DNA from 3 places in the Rossellomorea sp. LjRoot5 genome. Region 1 is predicted to be linked to each of the others. Evidence: riboswitches for the same ligand, from Rfam matches in the RefSeq annotation. Region 1 holds a riboswitch; each other region holds the start of a gene.
What was found. A riboswitch is a leader RNA that binds a small molecule or an ion and turns the genes downstream of it on or off. The one in region 1 is predicted to bind S-adenosylmethionine.
Positions count from the first base shown of each region.

Region 2: another riboswitch for S-adenosylmethionine. It lies ahead of ACSQ2E_RS11425 (YezD family protein); the one in region 1 lies ahead of ACSQ2E_RS21710 (Na+/H+ antiporter NhaC family protein).
Region 3: another riboswitch for S-adenosylmethionine. It lies ahead of ACSQ2E_RS12235 (Fur-regulated basic protein FbpA); the one in region 1 lies ahead of ACSQ2E_RS21710 (Na+/H+ antiporter NhaC family protein).

Region 1 covers NZ_CAXUQN020000001.1:4,247,501-4,255,523, forward strand. The annotation lists gene safA (SafA/ExsA family spore coat assembly protein) at 1-530, shown strand, start outside; gene ACSQ2E_RS21680 (CBS domain-containing protein) at 661-1,074, shown strand; gene ACSQ2E_RS21685 (hypothetical protein) at 1,285-1,452, shown strand; gene ACSQ2E_RS21690 (alanine/glycine:cation symporter family protein) at 1,781-3,214, shown strand; gene ACSQ2E_RS21695 (YpbS family protein) at 3,357-3,680, shown strand; gene ACSQ2E_RS21700 (DUF2187 family protein) at 3,767-4,039, opposite strand; gene ACSQ2E_RS21705 (MFS transporter) at 4,331-5,503, opposite strand; SAM riboswitch class I at 5,764-5,868, shown strand; gene ACSQ2E_RS21710 (Na+/H+ antiporter NhaC family protein) at 5,951-7,270, shown strand; gene ACSQ2E_RS21715 ((S)-benzoin forming benzil reductase) at 7,378-8,023, opposite strand, start outside.
Region 2 covers NZ_CAXUQN020000001.1:2,215,716-2,223,738, forward strand. The annotation lists gene ACSQ2E_RS11405 (acyl-CoA dehydrogenase family protein) at 1-726, shown strand, start outside; gene fabG (3-oxoacyl-ACP reductase FabG) at 749-1,507, shown strand; gene ACSQ2E_RS11415 (MaoC family dehydratase N-terminal domain-containing protein) at 1,532-1,981, shown strand; gene ACSQ2E_RS11420 (MaoC/PaaZ C-terminal domain-containing protein) at 1,978-2,382, shown strand; SAM riboswitch class I at 2,548-2,653, shown strand; gene ACSQ2E_RS11425 (YezD family protein) at 2,729-2,884, shown strand; gene ACSQ2E_RS11430 (phosphoadenylyl-sulfate reductase) at 2,980-3,678, shown strand; gene ACSQ2E_RS11435 (anion permease) at 3,736-4,758, shown strand; gene sat (sulfate adenylyltransferase) at 4,803-5,948, shown strand; gene cysC (adenylyl-sulfate kinase) at 5,962-6,564, shown strand; gene ACSQ2E_RS11450 (nitrite/sulfite reductase) at 6,577-8,023, shown strand, end outside.
Region 3 covers NZ_CAXUQN020000001.1:2,362,406-2,370,428, forward strand. The annotation lists gene ACSQ2E_RS12220 (STAS domain-containing protein) at 1-308, shown strand, start outside; gene ACSQ2E_RS12225 (aminoglycoside adenylyltransferase domain-containing protein) at 324-1,193, opposite strand; gene ACSQ2E_RS12230 (protoporphyrinogen oxidase) at 1,342-2,739, opposite strand; SAM riboswitch class I at 2,960-3,067, shown strand; gene ACSQ2E_RS12235 (Fur-regulated basic protein FbpA) at 3,174-3,389, shown strand; gene spoIIP (stage II sporulation protein P) at 3,462-4,628, opposite strand; gene ACSQ2E_RS12245 (flavin monoamine oxidase family protein) at 4,801-6,276, opposite strand; gene ACSQ2E_RS12250 (hypothetical protein) at 6,480-6,716, shown strand; gene ACSQ2E_RS12255 (DUF3892 domain-containing protein) at 7,044-7,358, opposite strand; gene ACSQ2E_RS12260 (N-acetylmuramoyl-L-alanine amidase) at 7,507-8,023, opposite strand, start outside.

The sequences.
Region 1 (8,023 bases):
TTGTAAAAAAGGGAGATACTCTTTGGACCATTTCCAGAACATTTCAGATCGGATTGTCTGAAATGATCAGCGCAAATCCCCAGGTAACAGATCCAAATATCATTTATCCGGGGCAGAACATCAAGATCCCAAGCATCGCATCTGAAACTTCATTCGAAAGCCGGGTCACTGAATTAACCAATAAGGAACGACAAAAAAACGGTCTCCCCCCTCTTCGGGCTGACAGAAATCTCTCTCAGGTCGCATTGTATAAGTCCCGGGATATGAGGGATGCCGGATACTTCTCTCATCGAAGCCCGGCCTACGGAACTCCTGATGAGATGCTGAAACGTTTTCACATCTCAAATCGCTCAGCTTCAGAAAATATTGCTGCCGGACAATTGAATCCTGAAGAAGTTGTGCGGGAATGGATGAACAATCCGGTTCACCGCAAAAATATTCTTAACAAGTCTTATACTCATGTGGGCGTGGGATATGTCGAGGGCGGTACTTACGGGACGTACTGGACCCAGCTGTTTATAGCAAGATAAGCAGGGGGATGATGGAGGTCCGTCCCTCGAATTAAGACCAATTAAATTGGAAATTCATGTTCAGAATAAGGCGGAGAAATATGTAGGATAATAAGTGTGTACTGTCATTATGATCAAGGGGGAATTTTTTATGCAAGTACGTGATATTATGTCGACAAATGTGGAAGCAGCTTCTAACCAGGATTCACTTGAGAGCGTCGCTTCCAAGATGAGTTCCAGAAACGTTGGATCCGTTCCTGTCGTTGAAAACGGACAGGTTGTCGGTATGATTACGGACCGTGATATTGCGACTCGTGGACTGTCTCAAGGTGCACAAGGAAATGTCTCTCAGGTTATGTCACAGCAGGTTGTGACAATTTCTCCTGATGCATCCGTTGAAGAAGCATCGGCTTTGATGTCCCAGCATCAGGTACGCCGTTTACCAGTTGTGGAAAACGGTCAGCTGGTCGGGATGCTGGCTTTAGGAGATTTGGCAGTACAGCAGAAATCCGATCAAAGTGCCGGAAGCGCCTTAAGCGGAATCTCTCAGAATCACCTTCGTTAATAAAGGCTTACAGGCAGAAACTTCAAAGCTTTCTTTCACTGAATAAGGGGCTCTTGCAGCCCCTTATTTGGCATGTAAAAAGATCAAATCGACTTATTGTGACGAAGAGATGGGTATATCGTCATTTTTTTCATGTTAAGGGAGGATTTTCTTTATTTGTGACGAATATGTGATTAATGCAAAAGGGGTTAATGGAGGAGGAGGTTTTGTATGAGTCGTGCTGCACGATCGTACCGTAAGGAAGTTCGTCATTTTAAACGTGAGAACCGCAAAAGAGTCTTCGCCGACAGCATTCTTGATTTCTTATTTATGTTATTTGGTATTTCCATGATAACCGGGGTTTTACTATTTGTTTTAGGATTTTGGGACTTTTATTAATCAAATGATTACAGCAATTATTTTTCCTATTTTAATACCGAACACAAAACATCTGCCATGGATTTCTATGGCTTTTTTGTGTTCGGAGTTACCCTTCACATAAAAAAATATTATACAAATAAATACAAATAAGTTATACCAAAATAATAATCCACCCTATTACTTTTGTCTTATCCGTTTCCAGAAAACCTTTATTACTATGATAAAATAGTTCGGTTCACTAAATAAAACCTGGTAATATTTTAATATTCAGATAATAACTTGACTTTCATTTTTAATTTTCAGATAATAATATATGTAACCGACACAAATTTCCGAGGGGGTTATCATGGATATTTTAAACAATTTAGTCACGGAAGCAAACTCCATATTATGGGGGTATATTTTAATCGGTGTACTTCTTATTTTAGGATTATACTTCACAATCGGATCTAAATTTGTTCAAATTCGCCACTTAGGTGAGATGTTTCGATTATTAGGGGATAAAGATGTTGTCGAAGCAGACGGGGAAAAGCAGATTTCTTCCTTACAGGCATTCTTTATCGGAGCAGGTACTCGAATTGGTACAGGTAATTTAGCGGGAGTCGCCATTGCCTTAGCAATTGGGGGACCTGGAGCGGTCTTCTGGATGTGGCTTGTCGCCATTCTGGGAGGAGCCAGTGCCTTTGTGGAGAGCACATTGGCACAGATTTATAAAGAAAAGGATAAGGTTGGATTTAAAGGCGGCCCCGGCTACTATATGAAGAAACAACTGGGCAAGCCCTGGATGAGTTCGATCTTTGCGGTGACCATCATCCTCTCATTTGGGACAACTTTTAATGCTGTCCAAAGTAATACCATCGCAACGGCCTTCAGTAATTCATTTGGCATCAATACGTTTGTCATTGGAATTGTACTGGCCGGATTGACTGCACTCATCATCTTTGGCGGTGTTAAACGCATAGCCAACTTCTCATCTTTCATTGTACCGATCATGGCAGGCTTTTATATTGTACTCGCCTTATTTGTAGTCATTACGAATATCACTGAAATGCCAGGCGTCATCGCCATGATTTTCAAAAGTGCCTTTGGCTTTGAACAAGTTGTCGGTGGTGGTATTGGAGCCGCGATCATGAACGGCGTAAAGCGTGGGCTATTCTCCAATGAAGCCGGAATGGGTAGTGCACCGAATGCGGCGGCTACGGCATCGGTTTCCCATCCTGTCAAGCAGGGATTCATTCAGGCACTGGGGGTATTCTTCGATACAATTCTCGTCTGTTCCGCGACGGCCTTTATCATTTTAACGTCAGACGCATACGGTTCCGGTTTGACGGGAATCGAACTATCTCAAGCAGCCATGTCTGAACACTTTAACTCATGGGCCGGAATCTTTCTGGCGATTGCCATCTTCACCTTTGCCTTCAGTTCCATCATTGGGAGTTATTATTATGGTGAAGCCAATCTCCCATTCATTAATAAAAGCAAGGCCGCCCTTATGATCTACCGCTTTATTGCACTGGGAATGGTGGTCTTTGGGTCTGTCGCAAGCCTTGATATCGTCTGGAGCCTGGCTGACTTCTCAATGGCCTTGATGGCCCTTACGAACTTGGCTGCCATCGGCATTCTGGCACCGATTGCCTTTAAAGCTTTGGACAACTATATGACGCAGCGTCGTCAAGGATTGGATCCTGTATTCTATGCAGATGACATTCCTGGTTTAAAAAATGTCGAATGCTGGCCAAAGCGCCAAAGTGACATGCCTAAAAAAGCAGTAAATGAATAATAAACCTTATACCAAAGAGCAGGAGCATGTCCCTGCTCTTTTTTCTTGTCATTTTTTCTATTCTATTCTCAGGTATACTATTGATAGAAAGTTAGTCAAAGGAGCCTGCTGTCCCCCATCTTATAAAAGGGATGATTGAACATTGCCATCTGGAGATAGAAACAGGCATAATAGACTTATTGTGAAAGAAAAAGAGAGGAATGAAATCATGAGTGTGCACAAAGAAATTTCCAAGCATTCCAACATGCAAAATCAACTTGTTCAGCAATTTATGAAACTTGATGAGCGCAGAGAAAAAGCGATTGACGAAGCTGTTCAGCTTTGTTCTGCTGGAAAACCTTTTACAACGGATCATGTTAATCAAGTGACAAATGAAATCAATGCCTTAGCAAGACGTGGGGTAGTTCCGCAAAGAAAGCTAGTGACAACGGAAATGGTTGAGGAATATGTCGCGAGACTAAAATAAGCTGCACAACACAAATAACCCTGATTCGTCTACATCCATTCTCATGGTGAGGCCGTTTCAGGGTTACTTTATTTGTAGGCTGAAACTTAGGCTTTTAATGCGCTATTCCACCCATCATAAACAAATACAGGCTGTGTATCGTTTTCTGCTCGCTCTGTCACCACATAGTTTTTATGTGCTACGACCGTTTGATCATCCGGTAAGTCAAGATTCTTCGCAATTTCCCTATCCATTTTGACGATGACGGTATTTTCTCTTAAAGTCGTGACGACACCATTGATGACATGTTTCTTTCTTTTAAACTGAATCGTATCCCCAAGATTTGCATTCTCTTTTGAGTAAACGAATGTATTTTCCATTTTTAAAGTCCCCTTTTAGTTAAAGTGATGGTTCTTTTTTAATTGAAAGAATTTTCTAATAATATTATTTTAACTTGTATTTATATAAATTTCAATGAATGACTTATCCTTTTTGTACCACAAATAGATAAAATCAAAACCTTTTAAAGTTTTCTTTTTTTGAGCTGCACATTTAACCGGGGGTAAAGCCACTTATATATACTTATACACCCTATAAGGAAAATCCTTCCTTTTGTTAATTTTATATTAAAAATAGGCATCCGTGGGTAGCGGATGCCTGAAGATGTTTTATTAGTAGGCTAATGCATTCTTCTTTTCTTCTTTCATTAGGACGAAGCAGAGGAAGATGCCAAGGAGTGACAGGACTGCGAAGAAGAGGTATACCGTGTAAATGGAGTATGTTTCATAGATGAAACCTCCCACGAAGGTACTGAACCAATTCCCGAGGCCATTTCCGATTGCCGAATAGACGGTCACGGCAGTAGCTGTAATATGTGCCGGCGTGATTTCTTTAATGTAGCGAAGCCCTGCAGGAATGAATAATCCGATGGCAAGACCCTGCATCACTGCTGAAGAATATACCAGCCATAGACTTGGTTCCGTGAAGTAAAATAGCCAGCGGATCATGGATGCAGCGCCTGCCAGCGCCGCTACGGTCAAGAGACCGAACTTATCAATCCAACCTCCCGCGATTCTCATAAACGGTACTTCTGATAGGACGGCGATCAGAAATGCGAGGCCGATTCCGGCGTACGTACCACCTGAATCTTCCACGAATAATCCGAAATACACGTTGTTGGCTAAATTCGGGCCAAATACCAGGAACGTGACGGCCAGGAAGATCAGAAATTTTTTCATCGTGAATAATTCCTTCATCCCGGCTTTTAAATCAAGCTTAGCCGCCGCTCTCTCTTTAGGAAAACGGAAGGATAGGAACCCTGAAAGGACCAGGCAGATAAAGAAGGAGTAGAAAATGATCGTCGGTCCAATAAATCCCTCTGAAAGCCTCCCCATGATGAACACGGCAATCCCGAATCCCAATGAGCCGAACAATCGGATATTTCCGTAGTTATAACCGACTTTACTCGTATACTTCAAACTGATACTGTCGGAGACGGGGATGATGGCGCTTTGGAAGATCGCAACTAAAATTGCTACCACCAACAATCCATAGTAAACATCCATGAATAAATAACCAAGAGCAAAGATCCCTGCAACTAAGGAAGTCAACCCTAACACGACGGTCGGCTTATTGGTTGTGTCACTGACCATCCCCCATATCGGCTGGAAGAAAATCATCATGATCGGGCCGACAGACATAATGGTTCCGATCTGATACCCATTTAACCCCACACTTTCGCTCAAATACACACTAAGTAAAGGATATAAACTACCAACCCCGAAGAACGTCAATAAATAAAACCCTTGTAATGTAAAAATTTGATTTCGTACATTTCTTTCCACTACCGTATCCCCCAAGATGTTTTTGTCTATCTTATAGTAGACCCTGACCGTTCACTTGTCTATGAATTTATGCCTTTTTATGGATAAAGCCTCGCGTTTTACGATGTATCCCGTGCTACGGCGAACAGCCTACGCTTTGGTTTGAGCCAGCTACGGCAGCCACGCACTACGTTTTCATTTCCAATAAATTACCGTTTGACTTTTTCAATTAAACCCTTTAAAGTATGGAAGTATATTTTAAATTAACTAAATAACATATCTTCTTATCCAGAGAGACGGAGGGACTGGCCCTGTGATGTCTCGGCAGCGGACTCATGATGAGTGCTGTGCCACATCCAGCAAGCGTAATGCTTGAAAGATAAGAGGAGTGTTTCGTTTGAATGAAACCTCTTCTTATGTTGGAAGAGGTTTTTTTATTTGATTTCACACGACAAAGGAGTGTTTGACATGAACCAAGAAAAAGGTAATTTACTGGCTTTATTGCCCTTGATCATATTTGTTTCACTGTTCCTTGGAGCGGGAATCCTTTCAGGAGATTTTTATGCATTCCCTGTTCTCGTATCCATTATCATTGCCGCAGTTGTAGCCCTGGCGATGAATCGAAAAGAATCGTTAACCTCTAAGGTTGAACGGTTCGCAAAAGGCGCCGGGCATCCGGATATTATGATCATGGTCTTTATCTTCCTATTAGCCGGCGCGTTTTCCGGTGTAGCAGAAAAGATGGGGGCTGTTGATTCAACCGTCAACTTTGCCCTATCCGTACTTCCTGGTAATTTAATCATTGTTGGATTATTCATCATCGCCGCTTTCATTTCCTTATCAATGGGTACATCCATGGGGACGATTGCAGCACTTGCCCCTATCGGAGTGGGCATCAGCTCAGGAGCAGATATTTCCATGCCCCTTGCTATGGCCACCGTCATCGGAGGAGCGATGTTCGGGGATAATTTATCGTTCATCTCGGATACAACGATTGCAGCCGTACGCACACAGAAAACGGAAATGAAGGACAAGTTCAAAGTGAACTTCTTCATTGTATTACCGGCAGCCATCATCACTATGGTCATCCTTTTTGTCCTTACGATGGGGACTCCATCCTCTGTCGACGCAGGAAGCTTCGATTGGGTTAAAATCATCCCTTACCTTGGAGTCATCATCGGGGCCCTTGCAGGATTGAACGTATTTGTCGTTTTAATAGGCGGGATTGTGTTGGCAGGGATTATCGGATTTACTGATGGAAGCTTTACCCCATCGAGTTACTTTGGTAGTGTAGCTGATGGTATGATGGGCATGGCGGAGATTGTGATCCTGTCCATCCTGATCGGCGGAGTCGTCGAACTGATTCGTCATAATGGTGGGATTCAAGCGATCCTTTATCATGCCACCCGTAAAATCAAATCTCCTCAAGGAGCACAGCTTGCTACAGCAGGATTGGTGAGTTCAACGAATCTTTGCACAGCAAATAATACGATTTCCATTATCATCGCAGGACCACTGGCGAAAACGCTTAGCGATAAGTATGGCGTTGATGCCCGTAAGTCGGCCAGCATCCTGGATATTTTCTCCTGTGCCGTTCAAGGATTGATCCCATACGGTGCACAGGCACTGTTAGTGGCAGAAGTAGCCGGCATATCACCGGTCAGCATCATCCCATATGCCTTCTATCCTGTCCTGATTGCAGTTTGTGGGTTGATTGCGATTCAATTCGCCCTTCCGAAATTCACTAGGAGATCCGTTGCTGATGGAGATCCGGTCCGTTCTTCTTAATCTTGTTGGAAAAGAGACAAACCGGTCTGGGTTTGTCTCTTTTTGTGTCCGGATTTATCAAAGACCATTTAAAAAGCAGACCCCGCTTTCAGGAATCTGCTCTCTTCTTATAACAAATCATTCACATGATACAGTTTGCCACTTTCAATATCGGTTTTGGTTATGAGGGTCACAAGTGCATCAGCAACCGTGTCCGTGCTGCGCAGCATACCCTCTTCTTTGTAGCGCTGGAACGACTCAACCTCGGCAAAGGCTTCTTTGGATGACGATCGGATTTCCCCCTGCATATCCGTATCCATCACTCCCGGACTGAAAGCGATGATCTGATGACGGCTATGGGTATTAGAGAGCTCAAGGCTCACCGTTTCAGTCAGCATATTGACTCCCGCCTTAGTCGCGCAATACGTACTCCAGCCATAAACAGGACGGCTTCCTGCTCCTGAACTGATGTTGACCATGATCATCTTCGATTCAGAGCCTTTGGCTGCTTTGAGCAATTCATTGGTGGCGATCATAGGTGATAACAGATTAACGTGTACACTCGTTTCCAATGCTTCGTTTTCCACTTCACCCGACGTATTGATCGGTGTCACCACTCCGGCATTTTGGACGACAAATATCGTCTCAGCTTCAGATCCAAATACCTTTGTCCCCACTTCGCGAAAAACCGCTTCTGTTTGTCCTGATTGAGATAGATCACAGGGAAAGAATTCATACGACACTTCTTTTTCCCTTGCAAGCTTTTGTAAGCTG
Region 2 (8,023 bases), 2.0 Mb from region 1:
TGGATTTTAAATGGTGAGAAAACGTTCATTACAGGTGGTAATGAAGCAGATTTTGTCATGGTCATGGCCGTTACGGATAAAGAAAAACATCGCCGGACCGGTCGGGAAGGAGTCACCTGCTTCATCGCTGATCGAAGCATGGGCTGGAAATCCGAATATATTCATACGATGGGCGAATGGGGACCAGCGAGTTTGATTTTTGATGATGTAAGGGTTCCCGAAGAGAATATCCTTGGTGAAATCGATGGCGGCTACGATCTCGGCCTGGAATGGATCGGCTTCGCACGCTGGATCGTAGGGGCCCAGGCGGTCGGAGCAGCCGAACGCCTTCTTCAAATGGCCATCGACTATTCGAAGGAAAGGGAAACCTTTGGAAAGCCTATCGCGGACCGGCAGGCGATTCAATGGCAGATTGCGGATTCTGCCGTGGAGATTGAAGCGGCCCGCTGGCTTGTGTTAAATGCAGCATTCACACTCGATCAAGGAGAGGACAATCGTCACGTTGCGTCGATGGCCAAGCTCTATGGGTCCAATATGGGTAATCGGGTCGTTGATCGCGTCCTCCAGATCCATGGTGGGATGGGTTATACAAGAGAGCTGCCGATCGAACGATGGTACCGGGAGGCAAGGTTATGGCGGATTTATGATGGAACCGATGAAATCCAAAAACTGATTATTTCAAGGAATTTATTAAAAGGTCATGTGAAACTTGGGCAATTTGTTTAATCAAATAAAGGAGGCAGACGAAATGGGAGAGCGATTCAGAGGAAAAGTGGCTTTGGTTACAGGTGGAAGCAGAGGGATCGGCAGGGCGATTGCAGGATTACTGGCTGAAGAAGGGGCCAAGGTGGCCATCATCGATGTGAATGAAGATGCTTTGAATGAAGCAAGTGAGGTGTTTAAACAATATGAATTGTATACAAAAGTGGCAAATGTCGTAGAATCCCAGGAAATTGAAAATGTGATGAAGGAAGTATATGAATCCTTTGGCTCCCTCGACATTGTAGTGAATAATGCAGGGGTCATCAGGGATAATCTGTTATTTAAAATGACCGAGCCTGATTGGCAGACGGTCATGGATGTGCATTTGAAGGGTTCATTCAATGTAGTGAAGGCAGCTCAACAATACATGGTCAAACAAAGGTATGGACGCATCATCAATATCTCATCCACCTCCGCACTGGGAAATCGTGGACAGGCGAACTACGCAACGGCTAAAGCAGGTCTTCAAGGATTGACGAAAACCCTTGCTATAGAACTTGGTCCATTCGGAATCACAACAAATGCTGTGGCACCGGGTTTTATCGAAACCGACATGACGAAAGAAACGGCGAAACGGATCGGAATAACTTTCGAGCAATTGGTCGAAGCGAGTCTCCAGGGAATCCCTGTTGGAAGAAGCGGGCTTCCTGAAGATATTGCAAATGCAGTCGCTTTTTTTGCAGACGAAAAATCTTCATTCGTCAATGGGCAGGTTCTCTACGTTGCAGGAGGGCCGAAAGCCTGAATAAAGGAGAAAGGGGTGAAGAATATGTTTGAATCCTATATCGGAAAGAGGTCTACTCCCACCAGAAATACAGTGGAAAGAGGAGCGGTTCGGAAATTTGCAGAAGCCATTGGCGATCCCCATCCCCTTTTTGTGGATGAAGATACGGGGAAATTTTCCTCTTACAGGGGGAACATTGCCCCTCCCACCTTCCCGAGAGTGTTCGACTATGGTTCGATCGAAGGCTTTCATTTACCGAATGTTGGGTTGATTCACGGTGAACAATCCTTTCATTATGAAAGACCTTTGATGGTAGGAGAAAGGATTCAATGTTTCACGGTAGTAAAAGACTATTATGAACGGGAAGGTACCGGGGGAAAACTGGGTTTCCTTGTCATCGAAGACGTCGGGGAAGATTCCCGTGGGGAAAGAATCTTCACTTCCCAGGCGATTGTCATTATTACAGAAGAAGTCAGAAAGAGGTTGAGTAAATGACAACACTACAATCATTCGGAGTAGGTGATACACTTCCCCCGGTTGAATTGGCTCCGGTTGTGAGGTTGGACCTGATCAAATACGCAGGTGCTTCCGGAGACTATAATCCAATACACACCATCGATGATGAAGCCTCAAAGCTGGGTCTTCCAGGAATCATCGCTCATGGAATGTGGACAATGGGCAATGTGTCCAAACTTTTCAGCCCATACTATGAGGAAGGCTTTATCCAGGATTACTCGGTACGTTTTAGAGAGATGGTCATGTTACAAGATGTGGTTACTTTACGGGCAGAATTAGTGGACAATCAGGGTAACCTCCTTCATTTTAAGGTTTTAGCCACAAATCAAGCCGGGAAGAAAGTAATTGAGGGTAAGGTGGTTTTTAGGGTCCATGAATAGTTACGTAATGCTTTATGAAAAATTGTCGTAGATCTACCCCCAATCGAATAAACATGTATAGAATGATCGTTTAATAAAATAAGCCAAAAAATATAAATCCGATCGAAAAACTCGGGTTGACTTCTTCCGTAATTGTGATATTATTTAGAATATTAAAATGAATAACTCTTATCCAGAGTGGTGGAGGGATCTGGCCCTGCGAAGCCCAGCAACCTACGTATTGTAAGGTGCTAATTCCAGCAAAATGTGAAGTCATTTTGGAAGATAAGGTAACCTTACCTGAACAACTTTCCAAAATGGGAAGTTGTTTTTTTGATCTGGATAAGATGAAAATTGGGGGTATCATGTGAAAGAAGAGAAGAATCAGCAAGTACAGTTTGACTTGGTAGCAGAGAAGATCCAGTCCATGCTTGAAACCATGAGTTTTGGTTCGATCACGATTATCGTACAGGATGGAAAAGTCATTCAATTAGAGAAAAATGAGAAAGTCCGAATTAAATAAGCTGACTAGACAACCTAGAGGCGCATAACAGAGATTAAGGTACTTCCTTTATCTTGTTATCGCCTCTTTTTTATTGGAAAAGAAAGGGGTGTATCATGCTAACCTATCAGACTTGGAAACAACCAGCCGTGAATTTTGAAGTCGATCCAGTCTACAAAGGAGCCTTGAATGTCTTGAAATGGACATATGAGCAGTATGGTGAAACGGTCGTTTATGCCTGCAGTTTCGGAATTGAAGGCATTGTGCTGATCGATCTCATTTCCAAAGTACACCCGCAGGCAGCCATCGTCTTCCTGGATACGGGTGTCCATTTTAAAGAAACCTATGAAACCATTGAAAAGGTGAAGGAAGCCTATCCGGGTCTGACCATTCATATGAAAATGCCAGAACTGACACTGAAGGAGCAGGCAGAAGCATATGGGGATAGGCTTTGGGAGAAAAATCCAAATCAATGCTGTCAAATTCGAAAGCTTGACCCTTTAAAGGAATCCTTATCCAAAGGGAATGCGTGGATATCTGGGTTAAGAAGGGAGCAATCGCCTACAAGGAGTCACAATGAGTTCATTAATAAGGATGATAAATTTCAGTCGGTTAAGATTTGTCCATTGATCCACTGGACCTGGAAAGAAATATGGCGGTATGTCCATAAGCATAATCTTACTTATAATCCCCTTCACGACCAGGGATATCCGAGTATAGGCTGTTTTCACTGCACGACACCAGCCATTGATATCAATGATCTCCGCTCCGGAAGATGGAAAGGAAAAGGGAAAACGGAATGCGGCCTTCATTAAAGCTGGTGACGATCTTTGTTTGAGCTGACGGCCCTTCTTATTAGCCTGTTTTTCGCCATGAACATCGGTGCCAGTGGAGCGGCGGCATCTATGGGGGTTGCCTATGGTGCGGGAGCGATAAACAACATCAGGGCAGCATTATGGATTTGTGCAGCAGGTGTCCTCTGTGGAGCGGTACTCGGTGGTGGAGAAGTAGTTAAAACGATCAGTTCCGGAATCATACCCCCACATCTATTGTCAATCAAAATCGTCATCATCATTTTGTTGTCTGCGACGATTACATTATTTTTGGCCAATGTAATCGGGATCCCCCTATCAACGAGTGAAGTAACGGTAGGAGCGGTAGTAGGAGTCGGGGTGGCCTATCAGGTTCTTTACGTGAAGTCACTGGTCACCATCATGTCATTCTGGGTCATTGTCCCGGTGATTGCCTTCTGTGTTACGTGGGTTTTCGGCTTGGGATTAGTACGATTGGAAAAGCGGGGATACCACTTTGAGAAAAGGTGGCTGGCATATCTGTTGATCATCGCCGGGTTCTTTGAAGCTTTCTCGGCGGGGATGAATAACGTAGCAAACGCTGTCGGCCCATTGGTCGGTGCAGGCTTGCTCACACCTTTACGGGGGATTTGGCTGGGGGGTTTATTTGTAGCGCTGGGTGCCGTGTTACTAGGGAAAAGAGTCGTTGAAACAAACGGGAAGAAAATAACCCAGTATTCCAAAGCAGAAGGAATTCTCATCTCCTCCACTGGAGCCCTGCTTGTGATGGTAAGCTCCCTGTATGGGTTGCCAATCCCTCTCACACAGGTTACATCTTCTTCCATCATCGGACTCGGGTTGTCAAAAAACGGGAAGCACATGCTGCAAAAAAAAATAGTCAAAAAAATCGTTAAAATCTGGGTCGTTTCACCCCTTATTTCACTCAGTATTTCATACTTTTTGGTAAAACTCTTGATCGACAGCGATCTGTATTCGATTGTCGTCCCTATAAGTGTCATCATTTCGACAGTGGGAGCCTTGTCCCTTATGCGGGTCATTAATGAAGAAAGAAGGTCTGTCCACGAGGATGGAGGAGGAATATAATTTTAATTCCGATTAAAACTATATGTTAAGGAGGATTTTATTAAATGAGTTTACTGCCACACGGAGGAAAATTGGTTCAATCACATCTACCACAAACAGGATATGAAAATATTCAACAAGAAATCCAATTGGATGATATCGCTTTAAGTGATTTGGAGCTCATTGCCATAGGAGCATATAGTCCAATAGATGGATTTTTGTCAGAGAAGGATTATCAGAATGTAGTTGAATCATTGCGGTTGAAGAATGGATGTGTTTGGAGCATTCCCATCACCCTGCCAGTTGAGAAAGAAAGGGCAGAATCCTTGAAAGTTGGGGTAACGGGCAGGCTCGTATACAAAGCAGAAACATATGGCCTCATTGATGTAGAGGATATATATGAACCTGATAAACAAAAAGAGGCCCTCCTCGTTTATGGAACGACCGATACGGACCATCCCGGCGTGAAAAAATTATTCCAGCGGGGAGAGGTGTATGTGGGGGGCAGGATTACCCTCCTTAAAAGAATCCCAAAAGCATTCAATGAATTTACGTTTGATCCAAGTGAAACGCGAACAAGATTCAAGAATAGAGGCTGGAAGACAATCGTTGGTTTCCAGACCAGAAACCCGGTCCATCGGGCACATGAATATATTCAGAAGACGGCACTTGAAACGGTAGATGCCCTCTTTTTGAATCCATTGGTCGGTGAAACGAAAGCAGATGATATTTCAGCTGAAATCCGAATGAAAAGCTATGATGTTTTATTAAAGAACTATTACCCTAAAGACCGAGTATTTCTGGGGGTCTTTCCCGCAGCCATGAGATATGCGGGGCCAAGGGAAGCCATCTTCCATGCGTTAGTACGAAAAAACTATGGCTGTACTCATTTCATCGTCGGCCGTGATCATGCAGGCGTTGGTGATTATTACGGGACCTATGATGCCCAGAAGATCTTTGATCAGTTCAGCGAAGAAGAAATAGGGATCATCCCTCTCCGCTTCGAGCATAGCTTTTATTGTAAAAGGTGCGAAGGGATGGCGACCACCAAGACCTGCCCACATGAAAAAGAACAGCATGTCATTCTTTCCGGAACAAAAGTCAGGGGGATGCTTCGTAAGGGTGAAGTCCCTCCATCCACCTTCAGTCGACCGGAAGTGATTGAAGTATTGATCAATGGTCTGAAACAAGAATCCAAACCATCGTCATGAGGAGGCGCATAGATTGAGTGAACACAATCAAAACATCGTTTGGCATGATACCTCAGTAACGAAACGGGAGAGGCGGAAGCAAAATGGTCATCAAAGTTTCATCCTCTGGTTCACGGGATTATCTGCAGCAGGTAAATCCACTTTAGCCAATGCAGTGGCTACTTCCCTTTTTCAACAGGGGAAGCAGGTGTATGTCCTTGATGGGGACAATATCCGTCACGGATTGAATAATGATCTGGGCTTCAATGAAGATGATCGCAAAGAAAATATCAGACGGATCGGAGAAGTTTCTAAACTTTTTATCGATAGCGGTCAAATCGTTCTCACTGCTTTTATTTCGCCCTACAGGGAAGACCGGGATCTCGTGCGTAAATTAGTCAGACCGGAAGAATTTCTGGAAGTGTTCGTCCAATGTTCTTTAGAGGAATGTGAAAAGCGCGATCCCAAAGGCCTGTATAAAAAAGCCCGTAATCAAGAAATCACTCAATTCACGGGAATCAGTGCACCATACGAACAACCGGAAAATCCGGAGATCATTCTCAATACAGAGAAACAATCCATAGAAGGATGTGTCGAGTCTTTACTGCTTATTTTAAAACAAAAACAACTTATTTAAGGAGAGAAAATCATGGCGTATACAAAATCATGGGAGTCAAATGAGAAACTCAATAAAACGGAAAAATGGAAGCTTGAGAAGGATGGATTGGCCATTTTCAAAGATATACCCTATTATGCCCAGAATGGTTTCTCCTCCATCCCGAAAGAAGAGTGGGATAAGTTCAAATGGGCGGGTCTTTACCTGCAAAGACCTAAGGAAGACGGATATTTCATGATGAGGGTGAATGTCCCATCAGGCATACTAAGCTATGATCAGGCGAGGGAGCTCGCTGCCATTTGTAAAGAATACGGCAGGGACGTCTATGACATCACGACCCGACAGGCCATCCAGTTCCACTGGTTGAAGATTGAACAAATCCCTGATATCTTCAAACGTCTGGAAAAAGTCGGATTGTCTTCTGCAGGGGCATGTGGGGATATTACACGTAACATCGTCGGAAACCCTCTGGCAGGTATCGACCCGGATGAACTCTTTGATACAAGAGCCGTTGTGAAAGAAGTCTATGACTTTTTCCAGCATAACGAAGACTTTTCAAATTTACCGAGAAAGTATAAAGTCGCGATCTCTGCCAATCTCAATAATGCAGCCAATGCGGAAATCAACTGTGTATCGTTCCTCCCGGCGAAAAAGGAGATAGACGGGAAAGAGGAGAACGGGTTTCACCTGAAGGTCGGGGGTGGATTGTCTTCAAGACCTCTTCTGGCACAAGAATTGGATGTATTCGTTCTCCCACATCAAGTGAAAGACGTAACGATTGCCCTTACGACCATTTTCCGTGACTTCGGTTATCGGGAGAAACGACATTTAGCCCGCTTGAAATTCCTCATGGCCGACTGGGGACCTGAGAAGTTCAAAGAAAAGCTGCTGGAATATGTGGAGCTTCCATCGGCAGGAGTCAATGCAGTACAAAGCTGGAATGCAGGATATTTCTACGGGGTCCATCCCCAGAAACAGGAAGGCCTGAATTATGTGGGACTGAATGTTCCTGTAGGCAGACTGAATTCCGATGAAGTATATGAACTCGCGAGAATATCCAAGAAATATGGAAATGGAGAACTCAGAAACTGTAACTCTCAGAATCTCATCATTCCGAATATACCCGATGAGCATGTAGATGCTTTGCTTAACGAAAAGATCTTTGACCGGATTTCGACGAGTCCGTTATCTTTCATCGGGTACTCTGTATCATGCACAGGAATCGAATATTGCAATCTTGCTTTAGTGGAGACAAAGGAGCGGATGAGACTGATTGCAAATGAATTGGACCAGGAATTGACGTTGGACGTCCCGGTCAGAATCCATATGGTCGGATGCCCGAATTCATGCGGTCAGCGACAAATTGCAGACATCGGTCTCCAGGGAATCAAAATGAGGACGAAAGATAAAATAATGATCGAAGCCTTTGAAATCTATGTTGGGGGTACCCTTCAGGATGGCGGGAAATTGAATGAAAAGC
Region 3 (8,023 bases), 1.9 Mb from region 1:
TTCGAGCTGAAGAATTGCTGAATAAAACACTTCTCAATCTGCCGCGTTACAAAGCTGAATTTCTGATTATCGATTTGACCAGTCTCAGCAGGGTGGATGATTATACGTTATCTTTCATTCAGAAATTCGTAAGTGCTGCCTCCCTATTAGGTACTAAATGTTTACTTGTGGGGATTTCTTCTGAACTGAGTATTAAGGTCACCCAGAGGGGCTATCGGATGAACCATATTCCCTGCTTTTCAATCCTCCAACAGGGAGTCAACTACGCGCTGGATCAATTAGGCATGGAAATCATCAAAAAGGTGTAGTAAGTATAGGCAGGATCATTTCCTGCCTTTTACCTCTTTGTCCAAGCGTTGAATATGTGGTTCATTAGACAAATGATTGCACAGGGGAATCAGATATTTTAAAAACTTAATTGTTTGTTGACCCCGATATTCATTGGAGTTTGTATCAAACCCATTCAACCCTGAACGGATGTTCATCGCTTCCCTAATCAGACTATGCCACTCCCTAGGAAGTTCCTGCAACCCATACTGACCGGCATCCTGCTTTGAAATGATAGACGCTTCTTTCAATGTGTAATATTGACGAAGAACTCCAAGGACCGACCACTCTATTTCAGCATCAATCATAGCGGTAGGGTAATGTTTTACCTCATCTACCGATTCTTCGATGGAATGAAGTCTTCCAGCCCAATAAGTATTCATATTTTGAAGGACATATTGGCACAATTCCTCTGCCGATGGTCCTGAAAAGGATGATGAAATTTCAGGTCCTACAACTCTAATCTCCTTATGCTTCACTAAATACCATGTGATAGGGTTAAAGTTGAAATATTCTCCAAAGTTCAATTCACCATTGTTATAGTATGCGTACATTTCGGTATCATCTTTACAGCTTGGATCCATCTTCCCGATATCTTCTTTTAAAATATATACCCCGTCCATTTCCGGTTTTTGAAACGTTTGCTGGAGTGTGGTATGGATACGATTAAGTGCGTCGGAATCTTCTGTGGTTAGTCGACGGTTGGTAACGGTTATAAAATCAATGTCACTTGAATCATTCACAAATGCTCCCAGGGCAACGGACCCATGTAAATACAAGCCTTCCAGGGTTTCCGGCAGATATGTATTGAACAGTCTAATATATTCATCTAGTACACTGTGTACTATTTTCGGTACGTTTGTCATGTTTTCCTCCATTGAATAGTTTTTATTCGTACAATGAACTCGCCTCTATATAGCCAATTATTTCAAATAATGGAAGAGTATTCAATAGTTATCTTTCATATGGGGTATTTTATCCTTCATTACCAAAAGAAGCTTGACTCCTATGAGGTCAAGCTTCTTTCATGATGTCTTCTATTAATGACTCTGCTATTTTCTTCCCGTTCTGAATACATGCGCCTATCCCCACGCCGTAGTATGAGGCTCCGGCCAGTTTCACTTGGGGCATTTCAGTTGAGAGCAACTGCTCCAAAGCCTGCACGGCCTGATTGTGTGAAAGATGATAATTCGGCATTAGATTTTTCCAATTTGTCACTTCCACTGAAATGGGATCCGCATTGATTCCGACGCTCTTTCTTATATCATCCAGTGCCACTCTTGTCAGCTCGTCCTCTTTCAAATTCTTTAACTGCTCGTAATGAGCACTCGTGCTCTTATAAAAGAGTCTTACCAGGAGATTGTGCTTTCGGGATGTATGCTTCCATTTCCGGCTCGTCCATGTACATGCATCGCACTTCACCTCACTGCCATTCGAAACAATAAACCCTGTACCATCAGCAGGAAGCTCCTCATCAGGAACATTAAATCCCAGATAGATGGAGATCAAGGAAGAGTTTCTTAGGGCATTAAAATCCTTGTTTAAATGTTCGTGATTTAGGATCTGTTGAGTCACATCATGTGGTGTTGCAAAAATGACAGCATCTGCTTGAATGTTTTCATGACCTTTTAACGTGAGCTCATATTTGGCAGCAGTCATACGGAGATTTTTTGTCTCTGTTCCTTTTAGTATCGTCGCATCACCGCATTCTTCTTCCAGACGGTCGATAATGGTGGATAACCCATGCCTAAAGGAAATAAACTTTTTATTGGAAGATCCTTTGAATTTCATCTTGTTTGCAGATAGCCCTTTGATGATGCTTCCATATTCATTTTTATAATCAAGAAGATATGGAAGGGTCGACGCCATGGTCAGTTTATACAAATTGCCTGAATAAACTCCTGATAATACAGGTGCAATCTGATTTTCCACCAGTTCCTTCCCGAGAAATGCTTCCAAAAAGTCTCCGATGGAACTTTCCTTGGTGAATAAAGTATTTTTCGTCTCCAGGTCCAGGAGCGCCGCTTTCTTTCCCGCTTCAGAAATAAGCGTGCTTTCATTAAGTGATTCTATGCTCATCGGAATGCCGAAAATCGTGTCGGCGGGTATTCTATGCAATTCCCCATTTGTATAAATGTAGGATGTTCCTGTTTCGTTATATACGAGTTCGTCTTGAAGGTGAAGTTCATTAACAATCGGAAGAACTCCCTCATTACGGGCAACAATGGAATCTGCGCCAGCTTCCATAATAAAGTCACCTTCCGTTATCGTCCTGATCTTACCACCGAGCTGTTGATCTCGTTCAATTAAAACTAACTCAATATCCAGGTTACGTTCCCTGGACATTTTTTGCAGATAATACAGAGCTGTTAAGCCTGTAATCCCTCCACCAACGACAACCACTTTCTTCATGCTATCCACTCCATTAATTACGTGTATGTATACAGATTATCATGTTTTAGACAGATTAGAAAAAGAAACTATGTCTAAAATAGGAAAATAGCATGTAAAAAGAGAAAGGTATCATGTTGATCCTTGTTCCTTCAAACTATTTACGCCTATACATAATTCATAGTTGACAACTAGGAATAGTTTGATATAACATATAATTGAATTCTGATAACCATATAGCCACTTATCCAGAGAGGTAGAGGGACTGGCCCTATGATACCTCAGCAACAGATTCTGTTTTCTAGAACACTGTGCTAATTCCACAAGCGTGAAGCTTGAAAGATAAGTTGAAGTTTTACACCTAAAGTCTTCTTCTTATCTTACTAGGAAGTTGGCTTTTTTACGTTAAAAAGTCTCTTCCTCTATTCATTTACATTATAAGAGGAGTGATCATTATGGGAGAAATTCTCCAGGAAGCGATCAATAAACGAAAAAATGAGTTAATTAACAAATTGATTGTCCATAACATTTTCAAAAAAGACGATAAACAATTATTTGAGCTATCACTAAGAGAACTGGAGAATGAATATCTGTATATCCAGAGAGAATGCCATCCTCATAGTGATAGTGGCTCTGTTCACTGGAAGAATTGCTCGAAACTAACCAGTTAGAAGCCACGTATATCAATTCGGGAATGGCAAAACAAAAAATGACGCGGGCCTTTGGCTCACGTCATTTCAATATTATTGAGCATTTACCTCAACCGCATCCTTCTTATAATAAGCTGCAAAAATCTCAGCAAACGCTTCGGTGGAATTATATAATTCTACTAAGTTATTTTCCACACCACCAAATTCAAGGAGCATGGCCCGTTCTGTTAAATCCTGATTGTAAACCCCGTTTCCTTCCGCTTTTGTTTTAACGAACACTCCCCTACTAATACCAGGGTACTTCTCCTCTAATTTAGCATTCAATTCTTTTGCGATTTTCAGATTCTTTTCAAAGTTCTTATTTTCTTTCCCTACAATGAAAAATAATCGGGCATAGTTCTTACCATTGATCGTCTTGGACGTAATATTTCGGGGCTGGGAATCCCGGTGAATATCAATTAAATAGGTAAGATTGTCATCTTGCGCGATTGCTTCCTGAACCAGTCCCCTGGTTAACTTGTAGGATTCAAAGTAGGTCCATGATTTATTTTTTAGCGCTTGGTTTACATCTGTCTTATCCTGAACTGCCCCGATCCCTCGTGATTCGAGTTCCTGTTTCAATTTTGATCCCACTGCAATGACATTGACCTTTTCATTGGTACTTGCAGGGTCTTTGGAGTCATTGTTTTTAATCAGTGGGCTAAAGGCTTCCCAACTGTGGGAGTGGTAAATGAAAACGGACTTTTCTTCGATTTCCTGCACACCGTCACCTGAGTTGTGATTGGCTTGATCGACTTGGTTCTGATCGATTTCCTGATCCTTCAACTGATCCTCCGTTGGCGCTGGGGACTCGTTAGGTAAATTGGTAATGTCCGTCCCTTTTCCGGCAACGGCTATATGCGTATGATAATTTTCGATTCCAGGGATTTCCCGTCCAAATAGACTCCTTGGGTCAAGGAGAGAAACATTTGTTACGCTTTCCAACCAATCAAAGTCAGTATTCATTGCCTCTTTATTCTCGATGCGCAAACCCGTCATTTCCTGTGACAGAAGCATAAGGAATGTCTCTTTCGGTACAAGCTCTGATACGGAAGTATAAAAGAGGCTGTCCACCCTCAATTTAATGGCCGTCGATGAAATCAGCCACACCATTGCATACATAAGGATGATCCCTATCAATACTACCCGGATGACGGCTTTCATAGAAACGAATACTAGTGGGACTAAGCTATTATTATTTCGAGACTTATACGACATCATCAGTACCCCTATATAAAGTATTTAATAGTTAACTTTATGCAGAGTGTCGAAGGAGTAGAAGATTTTTTCAGGATTCAATCTGATTTCTTATGGGAAACAGGTAACAAGTAGTAGATCTTTTTTCTAAAACGACATGAACGTAAAAAAACGCATGTTGAGATGCGTTTTTGGTTTATCGCCCATTCACTTCATGTGCAGCCCTGATACCGGATTCTACCGCTCCCTCTATCCACCCGTGAAAAGAAGAAGTATGTTCCCCTGCAAAATAGATCCTTCCTTCGGGTGTCCGGATATAATCCCCGATATCAGCTGCCTGTCCCGGTGTGTATAGAGTGAAACATCCTGCCGAGAAAGGATTTTTGCTCCAATTATATACAAAATAATTCAGCAGTTCTGTATAAACCCGATTTCCATAAACCCTGGATAGTTCCTTCAACACTTCTGAAATGATTGCTTCCTTCGATTTGCTATTCCATAAGAGAGCGTTTTGACCCCAGCTGTAGCTTGCCAGCATCACACCAGGCTTATTGCTTCCAATATCATGACTTGGCATATAAGTAAATCGGGTGGGAAGATCAGATACAATGTTTCCGTAATTCATTTCTTCCCAGAAGCGCCTTCTGAACTCGATTCCGATTTTTACAGAAGGCACATTGGTCACTTCACGGATCGCCTGCCACTTTTTAAATGAAATCGAATTATATGGGACGACATCAATAAATTGAAATACGGTAAAAGGAATAGTGACGATCACGAAGTCAGCTTGATACTCTCTCCCCGTTCCATCCAATGGGTTAACCGTATGAACGATGACACCCGACTTAGATTGTATGATACGGGTCACTTTTTGGTTCAAAAAAAGTTGGGACTGTAGGTCACCCATAAATGAATAGGGCAATCGATCATTCCCACCTGATATTTCATAAAACTTCGTCTCTTTTCTAAAGATCGGAAAAATAATATCTTTCAATATATCGACAAATGAAAACTCAGGAAATCCTTCAATCCCGAGAATGACATTTATTTTCCGGATGGCATTCAACGATAAGGATTTTCCAAACGGGTTGTTAGACAAAAATTGTCCCACGGAATAATTCGAGTATTGCTTTATCAATCTCAATTGTTCTTCGTGCTCACTATTATTATATAGATCCACAAAGGGCTGGGTCGCTTCTAGAAAAAGTTCAGAAGCGGTTTTCCCCCTTTCATTTTCAGGAAGAGGATATTGCAGAATATCCGGATCCGCTTCGTACTGTTTTCTCGTCACTAAAATGTTATTTACTAAAAACAGGTCTTTCGAAGAAGTATTTTGAAAAGGTTGAAATGGCAGTTTGAATTTTCGTATATACTCAAATACCAACTGATGGTTATCTGGAATCCTCATAGCACCGGCATCCAAATAATTACCTGAGGTAAACGGCTTCCTAACAGTATAAACCCTCCCCCCGATCCTCTTGTTTCCTTCAAGAATCATGACGTCATGTCCAGCCTCTTTTAATGTTGAGGCTGCAACCAGTCCACTCATCCCGGCACCAATGATGATGATCCTTTTGGATTTAGATGGCTTTAGTCCTTTTCGGATGATTGAAAGCATATCATCCGGATATTTCAATTCAGAAGGGGCATCTCTCATTATTCGATCGTCCATTCTACACCTACCTCCCTTGCTCTTTCATCATATGAATCCATTTAAGGAGGTATACATTTGTTTCCTGTGACATACTGATCATTTGCAGTTGTTTTCAGAACGCATGTTTCTATTTCAACCGTTCTATGTTATACTTAAGGTTCATTGGGTCTACGAGACTGTATTTAGTCAATCCCTCTAGCAGTAGAAGGGAGACATGTTAAATGTCACTAGAAAATATCGTAACCATGCTCAAGACTCTTAAGGAATTCAAGGAAAGTGAGATTGTTCATACGATTTCTGACCATGAGCACTCACCAGTTATGACCGTTACTTACCATTTGGACAGGGAATGTTTCCGCATCACCTATGTGGATTCAATGAAAGTGGAAGAATTTACTGATATCAGCCTTTTGGCGTCGACTATAGAAAGTGTAGTGCTACTTGAACCTTCGAGATAACGTTAAACGAACTGCCATTACTCCGGTAATGGCAGTTTTTTGTTTGTATGATGATGCATTATGTTAATCTATAGATAAAAAGGGGCGAAACTATGTCATTTTATCATCAGCCTTATATACGGACAGTGTCACTCAAGAGAGAAGACATCCCCTCATTTCACTCCTATCCTTCTTACATTCCAAGTATACGCTACTTAAAGGATCTCAATTTTTTGAAGATCGAGAACGAATGTTGCACCATTTATTGAAGGAGGAAGACTGATAGGTCCGTCCCTCACAAAAACGAGCATAACCCATTATTGGGTATGCTCGTTTATTTTTTCCTCTTTAGAAGGAAGGAAGTTCACTAAGATTATTTTCTTTCAGTCCATCCGGCTCACTTCGCAGGACATCCCTGCCATAACGATGAATCACATCGACATGGGCGATCTTTCCTGCTTTTGCCTCCTCGAGAGCGGTTATATAATCCAACTCCCTGCCACTTTCGGTCTTGAATGCGATAAGGTCATCGTCACTGTTTCTTCGGACAGCAACAATTTGTTCTGCGCCTGTAGAAAGTTCATCAGCTATTTCCATTTTAGCCTGGACATTACCTTCTTGCTTGTATTCTTCATAAATTTGTTCAAAATTCTTTTTTTTCAATTGGACTCACCTCCCGAACATACGTTTAGTATTTACGTACCGGTCCATCCATATGTATGGACTGATTATTGCATTTATTTAGGAATAAAAGTGAAATCGGTTTTAAATAAAGTTAAGAGTGCCGACTATACAGCACTCTCTTTTCAGCTTAATTCAATTTATCCAGCGCATTATTCAGCAATATTTTCTGACTTTCAATTGCTTTAAGAGCATCTTCAATATTTCTTTTATATATAGAAAGAATGCTTTGACCATAGGCAGTTCCTGGAACAGCCCACTTTCCATTTAAATCGGTCCAGTTCTTGGCAGAACCTCTGGTGACCAGTGAAAATCGCGGGTCGACCAGTGGTGCACCATCTGGAAGGGGTTCGATTGATGCGTACGCGTAAAGGTGCTGAATGTGTGCAAGTACCCCCTGTTCAGGCGTAGCGAATGAAGCCCCATCATTTCCGGGTCCGGTTGTACCTATCCCTGCATAGTTATTTTGAGAAGGTTTCACTTGTCCTGTGAATCTGAAATAATTGGTTTCGTGAATGGCTTGTGCATATGCAATATCTCCACGGATACCATAAAGGTTTCCGTAAAAAATGTAAAATTTCCCCACCGTGGGAGCGGAAGGGTTCACGGTTTTAACAAACTCATCTAATTGCTGGGGTTGGATAATA